3 regions of the Amycolatopsis keratiniphila genome follow, and region 1 is predicted to be linked to each of the others. Evidence: riboswitches for the same ligand, from Rfam matches in the RefSeq annotation. Region 1 holds a riboswitch; each other region holds the start of a gene.
What was found. Region 1 has a riboswitch for cobalamin ahead of metE (5-methyltetrahydropteroyltriglutamate--homocysteine S-methyltransferase). Riboswitches for the same ligand answer to the same signal wherever they lie in the genome.
Positions count from the first base shown of each region.

Region 2: linked by a shared signal. The riboswitch ahead of AORI_RS67115 (prenyltransferase/squalene oxidase repeat-containing protein) and the one ahead of metE (5-methyltetrahydropteroyltriglutamate--homocysteine S-methyltransferase) in region 1 are both predicted to bind cobalamin.
Region 3: linked by a shared signal. The riboswitch ahead of AORI_RS55835 (ABC transporter substrate-binding protein) and the one ahead of metE (5-methyltetrahydropteroyltriglutamate--homocysteine S-methyltransferase) in region 1 are both predicted to bind cobalamin.

Region 1 covers NC_021252.1:3,045,088-3,049,658, reverse strand. The annotation lists gene AORI_RS55245 (ribonucleoside-diphosphate reductase subunit alpha) at 1-889, shown strand, start outside; gene AORI_RS55240 (ribonucleotide-diphosphate reductase subunit beta) at 966-2,042, shown strand; cobalamin riboswitch at 2,298-2,518, shown strand; gene metE (5-methyltetrahydropteroyltriglutamate--homocysteine S-methyltransferase) at 2,618-4,571, shown strand, end outside.
Region 2 covers NC_021252.1:5,802,220-5,806,790, forward strand. The annotation lists gene AORI_RS67105 (hypothetical protein) at 1-76, opposite strand, end outside; gene AORI_RS67110 (hypothetical protein) at 73-2,517, opposite strand; cobalamin riboswitch at 2,607-2,672, opposite strand; cobalamin riboswitch at 2,766-2,914, shown strand; gene AORI_RS67115 (prenyltransferase/squalene oxidase repeat-containing protein) at 2,947-3,954, shown strand; gene AORI_RS67120 (helix-turn-helix transcriptional regulator) at 4,366-4,571, opposite strand, start outside.
Region 3 covers NC_021252.1:3,249,615-3,254,185, reverse strand. The annotation lists gene AORI_RS55845 (cation:proton antiporter) at 1-942, opposite strand, end outside; gene AORI_RS55840 (class I SAM-dependent methyltransferase) at 1,312-2,055, opposite strand; cobalamin riboswitch at 2,079-2,232, shown strand; gene AORI_RS55835 (ABC transporter substrate-binding protein) at 2,313-3,821, shown strand; gene AORI_RS55830 (ABC transporter permease) at 3,823-4,571, shown strand, end outside.

The sequences.
Region 1 (4,571 bases):
CGAGGGTTCCTTATGGAGCAAGGGAATCCTGCCGATCGACTCGATGCAGCTCTTGATCGACGCCCGCCAGGGCGACGCGCTCGACGTCGACACCTCGTCCACTTTGGACTGGGCGCCGCTGCGTGAGCGGGTCAAGACCGTCGGTATGCGCAACTCCAACGTGATGGCGATCGCGCCGACCGCGACGATCTCCAACATCTGCGGCGTCGGGCAGTCGATCGAGCCGCTGTTCCAGAACCTGTTCGTCAAGTCGAACATGTCCGGTGACTTCACCGTGGTGAACCCGCACCTGGTCCGCTCGCTCAAGGAGCGCGGGCTGTGGGACGAGGTCATGGTGTCGGACCTGAAGTACTTCGACGGCAGCCTCGGCCAGATCGACCGCGTGCCGGACGACCTGAAGGCGCTGTACGCGACCGCGTTCGAGATCGAGTCCAAGTGGCTGGTGGACGCCGGTTCGCGTCGTCAGAAGTGGATCGACCAGGCGCAGTCGCTGAACCTGTACATCGCGGCGCCCAGCGGCCGCAAGCTCGACGAGCTGTACCGCTACGCCTGGCACAAGGGCCTCAAGACCACGTACTACCTGCGGGCCCGGTCCGCGACGCACGTGGAGAAGAGCACCCTGCGCGGCACCGACGGCAAGCTGAACGCGGTCTCGGCCACCCCGGCCCCCGCCGCACCCGCTTCGCCGAAGCCCGCCGCCACCCCGGCTCCCGCCGCTTCGCCCGCGCCGTCGGCTTCCGCCGCGGTCCCGGCCGTGCCGGTGACCGCTCCCGCCCCGGCCGCCAAGCCGGAGCCGAAGGAGATGCCGAAGGTCTCGGACGTCGACTTCGTCGCCACCGAAGGCGCCGCCTGCCGGATCGACGACCCCGACTGCGAAGCCTGCCAGTAAGACATCGTCGTGAGTGGCGATTCGGGTTAGAACCCGAATCGCCACTCACGACCCCCGACTCGTGAAGTGAGCCTCCATGACCACCTTTGACGCCTCCACCGACGCCACGGGCCTCGGTGAGATCGAAGTCGGCGCCGCCCGCATCAACGTCGACGACAAGCGGATGATCAACGCCCGCGCCGACGTCAACCAGCTGCTGCCGATGAAGTACACCTGGGCGTGGGAGAAGTACCTCGCCGGCTGCAACAACCACTGGATGCCGACCGAGGTCGCCATGCAGGCCGACATCGCGCTGTGGAAGTCGCCCGACGGCCTCACCGAGGACGAGCGCACCATGCTCAAGCGCAACCTCGGCTTCTTCGCCACCGCGGAATCGCTGGTGGCCAACAACATCGTGCTCGCGGTGTACCGGCAGATCACCAACCCCGAATGCCGCCAGTACCTGCTGCGCCAGGCGTTCGAGGAGGCCGTGCACACGCACACCTTCCAGTACATCTGCGAGAGCCTCGGCCTGGTCGAGGGCGAGCTGTTCAACATGTACCGCGAGGTCCCGTCCATCTCGGACAAGGACGCGTGGGCACTGAAGTACACGCAGAACCTGGAGAACCCGGACTTCGAGACCGGCACCCCGGAAGCCGACCAGAACTTCCTGCGTGACCTCGTCGCGTTCTACGTGATCTTCGAGGGCATGTGGTTCTACACCGGTTTCGCGCAGATCCTCTCGCTCGGCCGCCGGAACAAGATGATCGGCATCGCCGAGCAGTACCAGTACATCCTGCGCGACGAGTCGATCCACCTGAACTTCGGCATCGACTGCATCAACCAGATCAAGATCGAGAACCCGCACCTGTGGACCGAGGAGTTCCAGGCGGAGATCCGGACGATGCTCACCGAGGCGTGCGAGCTCGAGGTCGCCTACGCCCGCGACACCATGCCGCGCGGCATGCTCGGGCTCTCGGCCGAGCTGATCGAGCAGTACATGCACTTCATCACCGACCGGCGGGCCCAGCAGATCGGCCTCGCGCCGATCTTCGGCGAGACCGAGAACCCGTTCCCGTGGATGTCGGAGGCGATGGACCTCAAGAAGGAGAAGAACTTCTTCGAGACCCGCGTCATCGAGTACCAGTCGGGCGGAGCCCTCGACTGGGACTGACCCCGACCTCGTAACTCGCGTGTTCGAATCGCGAACTCGCGTGATCAGACACGTAACTCGCGTGATTGAACGGCGAACTCGCGTGACCAGACGGACGACACGCCGGGCGGCCTCCGCCCGGCGTGTTCCGTCTCCAGACACGCGAGTTACGCCTTCGATCACGCGAGTTCGCCGTTCAATCACGCGAGTCGTCCATCCGATCACGCGTGGCGTCCGGTTCGTCACATGTCCAGCGGGCCACTGGCGCCCCTCGGTACGCTCCGGAGTGCTACTGGTTCGCCCGGCCCCAGGCCGGGCGAGGTAACAGGGAACCCGGTGCGAATCCGGGACTGCCCCGCAGCGGTATGTGGGAACGAAAGCCGTCACCGTGCGAGACACGGTAAAGCACTGGGACACGGCGTCCCGGGAAGCGACGGCCGGTAGGAGCGAGCGAGTCGCCCACGAGTCCGAAGACCTGCCCGTGGTACGCGCGCCGACGGCGTGCGTGAGTCCGGGCCTCGTGGGATGGGCACGACCGAACGGCGGTCACTCCTGCGCGCTCCGGGCTCGCCCGACAAGCTCGCGAGGAGAGAGCTGTGACCGAAATCGGCACGACAGTGCTGGGCTACCCCCGGATCGGACCGGACCGGGAACTCAAGCGTTCACTCGAACGCTTCTGGGCGGGCAAGATCGACGAGGCCGAACTGCTCGGCACCGGCCGCGCGCTGCGCACCCGCACCTGGCGGGAGCTCAAGGACGCGGGGCTGGATTCCGTCCCCTCCAACACGTTCTCCCACTACGACCAGGTGCTCGACACCGCCGAGCTGTTCGGAGCGCTGCCGGAGCGCTTCACCACGCTCGGCCTCTCGCCGCTCGACACCTACTTCGCCGCCGCACGCGGGGTGCAGGACGCGCCGGCGATGGAGATGACGAAATGGTTCGACACGAACTACCACTACATCGTCCCCGAACTCGGCCCGGACATGACGTTCTCGCTCACCGGAACCAAGCCGCTCGACGAGTACCGCGAAGCCCGCGCGATCGGCGTCGAGACCCGGCCGGTCCTGGTGGGTCCGGTGACGTTCCTGCTGCTCGCGAAGCCCGCCGAGACGGCTCCGGAGGGCTTCCGTCCGCTGGAGCTGCTCGACAACCTTCTCGACGGCTACGTCGAACTACTGCGTCGTCTGCACGACGAAGGCGTCGAGTGGGTCCAGTTCGACGAGCCCGCCTTCGCCGCGGATCGCAGCGAGCGGGAGCTCAACGCGCTCATCCGCGCCTACCACCGGCTCGCGAAGGAGACCGCGCGGCCGAAGATCCTGGTCGCCGGGTACTTCGGCGGGCTCGGACGCGGCCTCGGCGTGCTCGCCCGCTCTCCGATCGACGCCATCGCCGTCGACCTCGTCACCGATGAGTCCTTTGTGGACGCCGTCGCCGCCGAACCCGCCCTGCGGGACAAGGAAGTGCTGGCCGGCGTGGTGGACGGGCGCAACGTCTGGCGCACGGATCCGACCCGCGCGCTCAGCCGGGCGGCGATGGTGCTGGGCACCGCGAAGTCGGTCAGCGTGTCGACGTCCTGCTCGCTGCTGCACGTGCCCTACGACGTCGAGCGGGAGGACGGACTTCACCCGCGGCTGAAGAGTTGGCTCGCCTTCGCCAGGCAGAAGGTCGACGAGGTCGTCCTGCTCGGGCGCGCGTTGCAGGAAGAAGGTGTCGACCTCTCCGCCGCGCGTGCCGCCGCCACGGATCGCGCGACGGCGGCCGACCTGGCCGACAGCGGGGTCCGCGCCCGGCTGGAGGCGTTGCGGCCGGAGGACACCGTCCGTTCCCCCTATACCCGGCGCGCGGCGGCCCAGCAGGCCGCGCTGAACCTGCCGCCGTTGCCGAGCACGACGATCGGCTCGTTCCCGCAGACCACCGAAGTCCGTAAGGCACGGGCGGCGCACAAGGCGGGTTCGCTGGACGACGCGGGCTACGAAGCCGCGATGAAGGCCGAGATCGAGCGCGTCGTCCGGCTGCAGGAGGACCTCGGCCTCGACGTGCTGGTGCACGGCGAGCCCGAGCGCAACGACATGGTGCAGTACTTCGCCGAGCGGCTGGCCGGTTTCGCGACCACCGACTTCGGGTGGGTGCAGTCCTACGGTTCGCGGTGCGTCCGGCCGCCGATCCTGTACGGCGACGTCTCGCGTCCGGAACCGATGACCGTCGAATGGGCGCGCTACGCGCAAGGCCTGACCGGCAAACCCGTCAAGGGCATGCTGACCGGGCCGGTGACGATCCTGGCGTGGTCGTTCGTCCGCGACGATCAGCCGCTGGGCGAGACCGCCCGTCAGGTGGCACTGGCCATCCGCGACGAGGTGCACGACCTGCAGGAGGCGGGCATCCGCGTCATCCAGGTGGATGAACCGGCGCTGCGGGAACTGCTCCCGCTGCGCGCGACGGCGCACGAGGCGTACTTCGCGTGGGCGGTTTCGTCGTTCCGGCTGGCGACTTCCGGGATCGACGACGCCACGCAGGTCCACACGCACATGTGCTACTCGGAGTTCGGTGACG
Region 2 (4,571 bases), 2.8 Mb from region 1:
CGACCGCGTTCGCGGGTGCGGCGGACAGCCCGATCAGTCCGATGAGGACGGTCGTGACGGCGAGCAGTCTCTTCATGGTGTTACCCCCTTTTTCTTGGTGAAACGGCGAAGGACGAAGACGAGTGCGATCGCGGTGAGCAGGAGCAGCGCGGCCAGCCCCGCGAGCCCCCAGATCACCCAGGCCGGCTGGTCGTCGGATTGGGCGGCGGCCAGCACCGGCGTATCGGTGCCGGTGGTCAGCGGGAGCCGGATCGCGGGTGACAGCGGCGAATCCGCGGCGGTGAGCCAGGACCGGCCCGCGATCCCTTGGGCGGCGGCCGAACTGGTGGGGAGATCGGTCTCGCCACCCGATGCCTTGGCGAACCCGCCGTCCGCCTGGACGAGCTTGCCCAGCGAGCGCGCGGTTCCGCTCGCGTCGAGCCCGGCGGTCTGCCGCGCGGCGGCGACGGCGGCGCTGAGCGCGACGTCCGTCTCGCCGCCTTCCCCGGTCACCAAACCTTCGCCGGTGGGCCGGACGCCGAGCGCGCCCACCGCGGAGACGAACGCCGACACACGCCGCTCGGTCCAGGCGTCCGGGCGTCTGGTCGGCGGCGCGGTGTCCGTATGCGGACGGGCGACCAGCGCGGTGACCGCGGCGGCCGTCGCGGCGAGATCGCCGGAACCGCACTCCGCGGTGTCGAGGTGCTTCGGGAAGGTCCCGTCCGCGCACTGGCGGGAAAGGAGCAGTTCGACCGCGGGGCCGGGATCGGCGGCGGTGGCGAGCACCGCCCAAGCGTGCCGCTCGACCGTGCGGTCGGCGTCCGCGAACGATCCGGTGTCGGTGAATTCGCCGTCGGCACCGCGCAGTTTCACCAGGTCGGCACGCAACGGGCCGGCAGCGTCCGACTTCGAGAATTGGGCGACGAGCACGAGTTTCGCGAGCGGTTCGGCGTACGACGCCTCGCCCTGTTCGTACGGCGCGCCGTGGGCGTAGGCCTGCACGGATTCCGGCTTCAGAAGGAATTGCGAAGCGCGGGCGACCGAATCCGGCTGTTGGTCCAGCGCCCGCAGGGCCAGCACCACATCGGCGGTGGCGTCGTAGTCGACGTAGGTCTTGCCGTCCTCGGTGACCTCGACGTGGTCGCCGCCGACGAGCCGGTTCGTCAGGTAGGCACCGAGGCGGGCGGCCGGGGTCGCGGCGACCGGGGTGGTGATCGCCGCCACCGTCGACACCCGGGCGCCGGTGGACGCCCTGGGTGTGACGAACTTCTTGGGTTTCGGAGCAGGCTTGTGCGGCTGCGTCGTCGGGGCCGGGGTTTCCGGGACGCCGGTGGCAGGCGGCAGGGTTTCGCCCTTCGCGAGCGAATAGAAGCCGACCTGCGACAACCCGAGCGAAGCCTGGGCACTCGCGCGGATCCAGGTGTCGACACCGCTGATGCCGGAGGAGCGGGCGGCCTCGTAGGAAGCCGGGTCGTAGGCGATCGCGCCGAGTTCGCCCGCGAGCTTGTTCCCGGCATCGGCCGCGGCGTTCGCCTGCGCGGATTTGAGGTACCGCACGCCCTTGTCCACCGCCGCGTCCGCGCCGCCGATGTCGACGAGCGCTTGGACGATCAGGCCGGTGCTGTTGGTGTTCGGCGCCTCGGTGCCGACACCGCCACCCCAGCCGCCGCCGGGCTTCTGGTTCGCCTTGAGCCAGGAGACGGTCTTGGCGATCGGGGCGTCGAGACCGGCCGCGCCCGCCTTCTTCGCGGCCAGCAGCGCCGAGAGGGCGAGGCCGGTGGCGTCACCGTCGGTCGGGGAAAGGCCGAGGGGTTTGCCCTCGTCGCAGGTCGAGACCTTGCGGCCGTCCGGGGTGACGTGGTCGCCGGTCTCCTTCGTCGGGATGTAGGAGAAGAGGACGCGGAAGTAGCCCTCGGAGCACTGCTGGGTCAGCAGTTTGTCGATGGCGAGCCGGTCGTTCGCGCCCGCGGCGGCGAGGCCGATCACCCCGAGCGCCTGGCCGAACATGTTCGCATTGTTGCTCACCGCGTCGGCGAGTGCGGGATCCTTGGAGTAGTCGCTGATCCGGCCCTTGTCAGGGCCTTTGCGCATGATCGCGCCCTGGGTCTCGGCGACCAGGTCGTAGCCGTCGAAGGCCCGGGGGTTCCGGCCGGAGACCTGCGCGGCGACCAGCGTCTTCGCCACGGCGCCGCCGACGATGATCTTGTCGTAGCCGGCGCCGGGAGCCAGCCCGTCCCAGGTGAAGTAGTCGGTGGCGTGGCCCTGGTCGTCGAGGAACTTCACGATCGGCTCGGCCCGCGTGCCCTCGCCCGCGGCGTGCATCGCGAAGAGCACGTCGAGCATCAGGCCGTGGTCGGGCAGCGAGCCGCCGCTGGGGTTGTCGAGCGTGCCGTCCGGCTTCAGCTTCGTCGCGAGCCAGTGGGAATTCGCCTTCGCCGCGCCGGGATCGTTCGCGGCCGTCGCCGTCCCGGCGAGCGGTGCGGCGATCAGGGCGGCACCGACGGCGAACGCCGACGCGGCCAGGTACCCGCGGCGCATGACTCCTCCTTGCGGCGTGACGGAGGACAGCGCGGGACGCCGCGGTCACCCCTGTTTATCGCGACAGTGGTTCGTTCATCCGCCCGTTCGGTATCCCGGCTTGCCCTGCGAGGGCCCACGGTTGCGCGACAGCGCCGGATTTCGACCGGCTTCCCCGTCACGGGCGGCGATGTTCTGTTGTCGAGCCAGCCGAGGTTAACACCCGTTCACCTCCGGCAGGTACCGCTGACCAGGTCGGTTGCCAGGATCACATCGGCACCCGGCGGTATCCCGTACTCGACCGGGGTGAGAGTCTTCTCGCGCGGTCGTGGGGGAAGTCCGGTGAGAGTCCGGCGCTGTCCCGCAACGGTATGCCTTCCAGGCGAGCCCGGTCACCCATGTCGCGCTATGTCACCGACTCCTGTCGTGGAAATGCGGGAAAGGGTTCTCATGAGACGTTTGGTTTTCGCTGTCGCCCTGCTGTGCGGCATCGGGCTGGTCACCGCCCCGGCGGCGGCCGCGGCCACCCACAACAAGGCCGATGCCGCCGCGGGCTGGCTCGCCAGGCAGATGACCGACGGTGAACGGTTCGAGGCCGACTTCGGCGGCCAGAAGTTCCCGGACCAGGGCCTGACGATCGACGCGATCTTCGCGTTCGCCGCGGCCGGGGTGTCGGACACGAACGCCGGCAAGGCGATCGCCTGGCTCGCGAAACCGGAGATCACCACCGCCTACGTCGGCGGCGGCACCGAGTCCTACGCGGGCGCGCACGCCAAACTGATGCTCGCCGCGCAGATCCGGGGCAAGGATCCGGCGTCGTTCGGCGGCGTCGACCTGAAGGCGGGCCTGCTCTCACTGCTCACGCCGTCCGGCCGGTTCTCCGACCGCTCCGAATACGGCGACTACTCCAACGCCCTCTCGCAGTCGCTCGCCCTGCTGGCGCTGGACCGCACGCCCGGCGGCGCCCCGGCTCCGGCCGTTACGTTCCTCGCGGGCACCCAGTGCGCGGACGGCGGTTTCCCGCTGAACTTCGGCGAAGCGACGTGCACGAGCGACGTCGACGCGACCGCGACGGCCGTGCAGGCCTTGCGCGCCACCGGTGACCCGGTGAACGCCCGCGAGGGCATCTCGTGGCTGGTCACGAAGCAGCACGCGAACGGCGGCTTCGGCGTCGGCACGAACGCGCCCAACGCCAACAGCACCGGCCTCGCCGCGGAAGCGCTGGCCAGGCACCGTCCCGCCGCCGCGAGCAAGGCGCGGGAATTCCTGCGCTCACTGCAGACCGGCTGCGCCGGCGCCGAGCCGGACCGCGGCGCGATCGCCTACGACGCCACCGGCCTGAACCCTTCGACCGCCCCGCGCGCGACCGCGCAGGCGATCCTGGGCCTGGCCAGGGTTCCGCTGAGCGACCTGCACGGCGGCGGGCGTCCGCAGGCGCCGGTACTCGCCTGCCCGTGACGTGAGCTCGTGAGTGGGGTGCGCCTCCCTCAGACTGTCCAAAAAGGACGCTCAGTTGAGATCAAAGAGTCCGATTCGGGCACTTTGCGCAGTTTCACCCGGGGGTCGTGAGTGGCGATGGTCGTTCTAACCCTCTTTACCACTCACGACTCCCCGCGAAACCGGACTTACAGGTATAAAGCAGGCGCATGCTGCCCGGAAAGTGACCACTGTGGACACCAAGCCGCCTTTGAGTTACCCCTCCTGGGTCTCTCAAGGAGGCCTTCACGGACTGGGTACCCAGGGTGCGGCGTGAGCGGAAGTGCGACTCGCGTGATCAGGGACGTGATTCGCGTGATTGAAGGCGAAACTCGCGTGTTACGCCTTCAATCACGTGAGTCGCGCCTTCAATCACGTGAGTCACGGGCAGCATCACTCGCCGGCGGCGACACGGCGCGCGAGTTCCACGCGGGACCGCACCCCCAATGCCGTGAAGATGTTCCGCAGGTGGTGGTCCACCGTCCGGTGGCTGATCACCAGCCGCCGCGCGATCTCCTTGTTCGTCTCCCCCGCCGCCACCAGCCGGGTGATGGCGTCCTGTTGCGGGGTGAGGCCGGCGAGCGAGCGGTGCGGCGCGT
Region 3 (4,571 bases), 200 kb from region 1:
GACGATGACGAGCGCCGACGCGGCCAGGCCGATGGCGAGCGCACGCCACACGCTCGAACCGTCCTCGTGTACCTCGTCGATGAGGGTTTTGACGCTGAGTCCCATGAGCAGGAACATCGCGCTTTCCAGCAGGAAGGCCGCGGTGCGCCAGTTGACGGCCTCGGCGAGCCGGTCCGTCGCGCGCAGATGCCGCGGGGCCAGATGCCCGGTCACCAGTCCGGCGACGACGACCGCGAGCACGCCTGACGCTCCGGCCTCTTCCGCAGGCAGGAACGCGATGAACGGGACCACGAACGAGATCGCGGTGTTGAGCACCGCGTTGCCCAGCAACGCGCGCACCCGGACGTTGAGGATCCCGACGAGCAGCCCGATCCCGACCGCCACGACGACCGCGTAGACGAACTCCCCCACGATGCCCCAGACCGACACCGACCCGGCGACCGCGGCGACGGCCGACCGCAGCAGCACGAGCGCGGAGGCGTCGTTGACGAGCCCTTCGCCTTCGAGCACGGTCAGCAGCCGGGGCGGCAGGCCGAGCCGCCGTCCCACGGACGTCGCGGCGACGGCGTCGGTGGGGCTGATGACCGCGCCGAGCGCGAACGCGGCGGGCCAGCCGATGTCCGGGATCAGCTCGTGGAACAACCAGCCCGCGCCCAGGGTCGTCCCCACCACGAGCAGCACCGCGAGGCCGGTGATCGGCCGGATGTTCCGCCGGAAATCGACCACCGGCATGTTCACCGCCGCCGAATACAGCAGCGGCGGGAGCACCCCGGCGAGGATCAGCTCCGGTTCGACCTCGGGATGCGGGACGCCGGGCAGGAAGCTCAGGCCGATACCGGCCACCACGAGGCTCAGCGGAGCGGCCACGTTGAGCCGCTCGGAGAACGCGGCCACCAAGACGATGCTGACCACACCGAGGACGACGACGAGAGTCAGGTTCACCGGGTTCACATGTCCTCTCGCCGGTCAGTGGCTTGCCGTGTCCATTGGTGACACGAGGTCACCGGACCCGCAAGTCGGAGCGCACCGCGCGGTGTGTCGCGAAGCCACCTCGCCTGCCTCGCGAACCCCGCCCAGGTATCGAGGCCGCCGAACGCGTCGTGAGTGGCAAAGAGCGTTATCGAGTGTTAAGGCAAAGGTGGCGTGCTCGTCAGCTGGCCTGAAGGGGGCTTTCGCTGCGTCCGCTGCGGTGACGGGCCCGGGCGCCGTCGGCGAAGGTGGCCGGCGCGGATGAGCGACCGGGTGAAGGCTCCCTTCATCGCATTAGACGCGGCGAAGGGAGCCTTCACCCCACCATCGACCCGCCCGTGGTCAGCGCAGCGCCGCCAGGACGTAATCGTCGCCGGACTGCCAGACCGGGGCCACTTCCGCGAACCCCGCCTCCCGCAGCAGCCGGGTGTGCTCCTGCGGGCTGAGCCGGTTGCCGTAGCCGGTCGAGATGCCACGCAATTCTTCGGCCGTGAAGTGCTCCCGCAGCGCGGGATCCGCGGTCGCCGCCGCCCACCAGGTCTTCCAGTCCTCGTTGGCGTGGACCCCGGCGCGGGCCGCCCGGCGCTCCTTGACCACCTCGGCGAGCTCGCGGATGGCCGGTTGCTCGTCGTAGAGGTGGTCGCCGTTGACCAGCGCGCCGCCCGCCCTCAGTGCGACGGCGAGGTCACGGTAGACCTCGGCGAGCCGCTCGGGACGCAGCCAGTGCAACGCGGTCGTCGATACCGCGGCGTCCACGGGCCGCCACTTCAGCCAGCCGCTCTCGGCGAGGTCGGCCCGGACGTACTCGATGTCGCTCCGCTCCGGCCGGGTCGCGCGGGCGAGGGCGAGCAGGAACGGGTCGTCGTCGAGGCCGACGATCCGTGCGTGCGGTAACCGCTCGGCGAGCCTGGTGGTCAGCGAGCCCGGGCCGCAGCCGAGGTCCAGCACCAGCGGCTCGTCGACGTCGCGGCAGACGTGTTCGACGACGTCGATCACCACGGTGAACCGTTCTTCACGGTCGGCGACATAGCGTTCCTGCTGCACGTCCCATCGGCGCACCCAGTCCGCCGCGAGCTTCTCGTCCACCGGCCTCCCCTTCGTGATCTTGATCCTGTGTAGCACACGCCGGTCATGGGTTACCGTGTGCGCCACAACGTAAGAAGGTGCCCGTCGGGGGAAGCCGGTGTGAATCCGGCGCTGACCCGCAACCGTGAACGGCCGTACGCCGTGAGCCGGACTGCCCGCCGGACACCGCCAACCCCAACTGTCGTGGAGTGCGGAGCGGGGTCCCGTTCACGTGCGGTCGCGCGCCCGGGACAGTGCTCGATGTCCCGGAGGTTCCTATGACGCGTCATCCGCTCACCCGTCGGAGACTGCTGGCGCTGGCCGCGCTCACGCCCTTGGCCGCCTGCGGGACCGCACCGGCGGACACGGGCCGGCTGCGAGTGGCGTTCGCCGCGGGCGGCTCGAAGGAAACCCTCGACCCGGCCCAGGTTTCGCTCTTCGTCGATCAGGCGCGGGCCAAGGCGCTCTTCGACACGCTGGTCGCCTACAACGCCGACACCTCCTTGCGGCCGCGGCTGGCCGAGTCCTGGGAGAGCGACGCCTCCGGTACGCGCTGGCGGATCCGGCTGCGGCAGGCGGCGTTCCACGACGGGCGTCCGGTCACCGCGGACGACGTGCTCTACAGCTTCCGGCGGATCGCCGACCCGGCGCTGGCTTCCTCGTCGCGGCAGTACTTCGCGAAGGTGGACTTCGCCCGCAGCAAAGCGTTGTCCCCCAACGAAATCGAGCTGACGCTGACCGCGCCCGACTTCGAGTTCCCGTCGGGCTGGGGCGCTCCCGGCGCGGAGATCGTGCCCGCCGGGACGACGGACTTCACCGCGCCGGTCGGCTCGGGGCCGTTCCGTTTCGTCTCGTTCACCCCCGGCGGCCCGGCGGTGTTCCGCAAGAACGAGTCGCACTGGGACGGCGCGCCGAGCATCGACGAGCTCGAATTCGTGCCGGTCAACGAAGAGACCGCGCGCGTCAACGCGTTGCTGTCCGGGCAGGTCGACTACGCCCACGACCTCGCGGCCGGAACCGCGGCCCGGCTCGCCGGTGACGCACGCGTTTCCCTGCTCGAAGCCAAGGGAACGACGATGCAGGGCCTGATCCTGCGCCTGACCCAACCCCCGTTCTCCGACCCGAGGCTGGTGCGTGCCGTACTGTCCGGAGTGGACAGAGAGGCTTTGAACCGCGTGGCGCTGGCCGGGCGCGGGGAGATCGGCAACGACCTGTTCGGCAAGGGACTTCGCGGGTATGCCGCGGACATCCCCCAACGCCGTCGCGATGTGGACCTGGCCCGGTCGCTCGTCCGCGAGGCGGGCGCGGAGGGGCTGGCCTTCGCCGTCGAAACCAGCGACGTCGATCCGGGTTTCGCCACCGCGGCCACGGTGATTTCCCAGCAGCTCAAGGAGATCGGGCTCGCCGCCACGGCGAACACCCGCGCGTCGAGCACCTATTTCAGCGAGATCAAGACCAAGGGTGTCGCCGCGCTCACCCGCACGGCCACGCTGCCCGTCCCGACGTTCCTCAACCAGCGTTTCCGCACCCGCGGCTCGAACAACGTGAACGGCTTCGGCTCGCCGGAGTTCGACGCGCTCATGGATCGCGCCGCGGCCACCGCGGACGAACGGGCCAGGCTGGCGCTGTTCGGCGACGCGCAGCGGATCGTCCACGAATCCGGCGGGCTGCTCGCCTGGGGGTTCAGCACCTGGACGATCGCCGTGTCGAAGCGGGTTTCCGGGGTGGTGACCGCGCCACCGAACACCTTCGATTGGGCGCGGTTCGACCGCGCCCGGTTTTCCTGACGTGCGGGGGCACGCCGTCCGACGGCTGGGTTTCGCCGTGGTGCAGGCGCTGTTCGTACTGGTCGCGACGTTCGCCGTGACCGCGTTGCTGCCCGGCGACGCGGCCTCGGTCGTACTCGGCGAACAGGCCACCGACGAGCAGGTGGCGACCGTCCGCCACCAGCTCGGGCTCGATCAGCCGCTCCTCGACCGGTTCGGGAACTGGCTTTCGGGGCTGGTCAACGGTGATCTCGGCCGGTCGCTCGTGACCGGCGCCCCGGTGGCCGACGAGATCGTCCGCCGTTTCGCCGCCACCGCGGTGCTCGCCGGGGTGACGCTGCTCGTGCTCGTACCGCTCGCGCTCGTCGTCGGGGTGGTCTGCGGGCTACGCGAAGGATCGCGGACCGACCGCGTGCTCACCGCGGTCACGCTGTTCCTGCATTCGATCCCCGAGTTCGTCCTCGGGCTGCTGCTGGTCGCGGGTTTCGCCGTGCACACCGGCCTGCTTCCGGCCACCGCGGCCGGAACGGACCTGACCGCGCGTCCCGAAGTGCTGGTGCTGCCGGTGATCGTGCTGGTCGCCCGGCAGCTGTGCGACGTCGCCCGGCAGCTGCGGATCGGGATAGCCGAGCAGACCCGGGGGCCGGTGGCGGAGCATCTGCGCCTGCTCGGGCTGCCCGAACGCACCGTGGTGCTGCGGCACCTCCTGCCCGCCGCCGCGGCTCCCGCCGTGCAGCAGCTCGCCCGCGCCGTCGAAGGGCTGCTGACCGG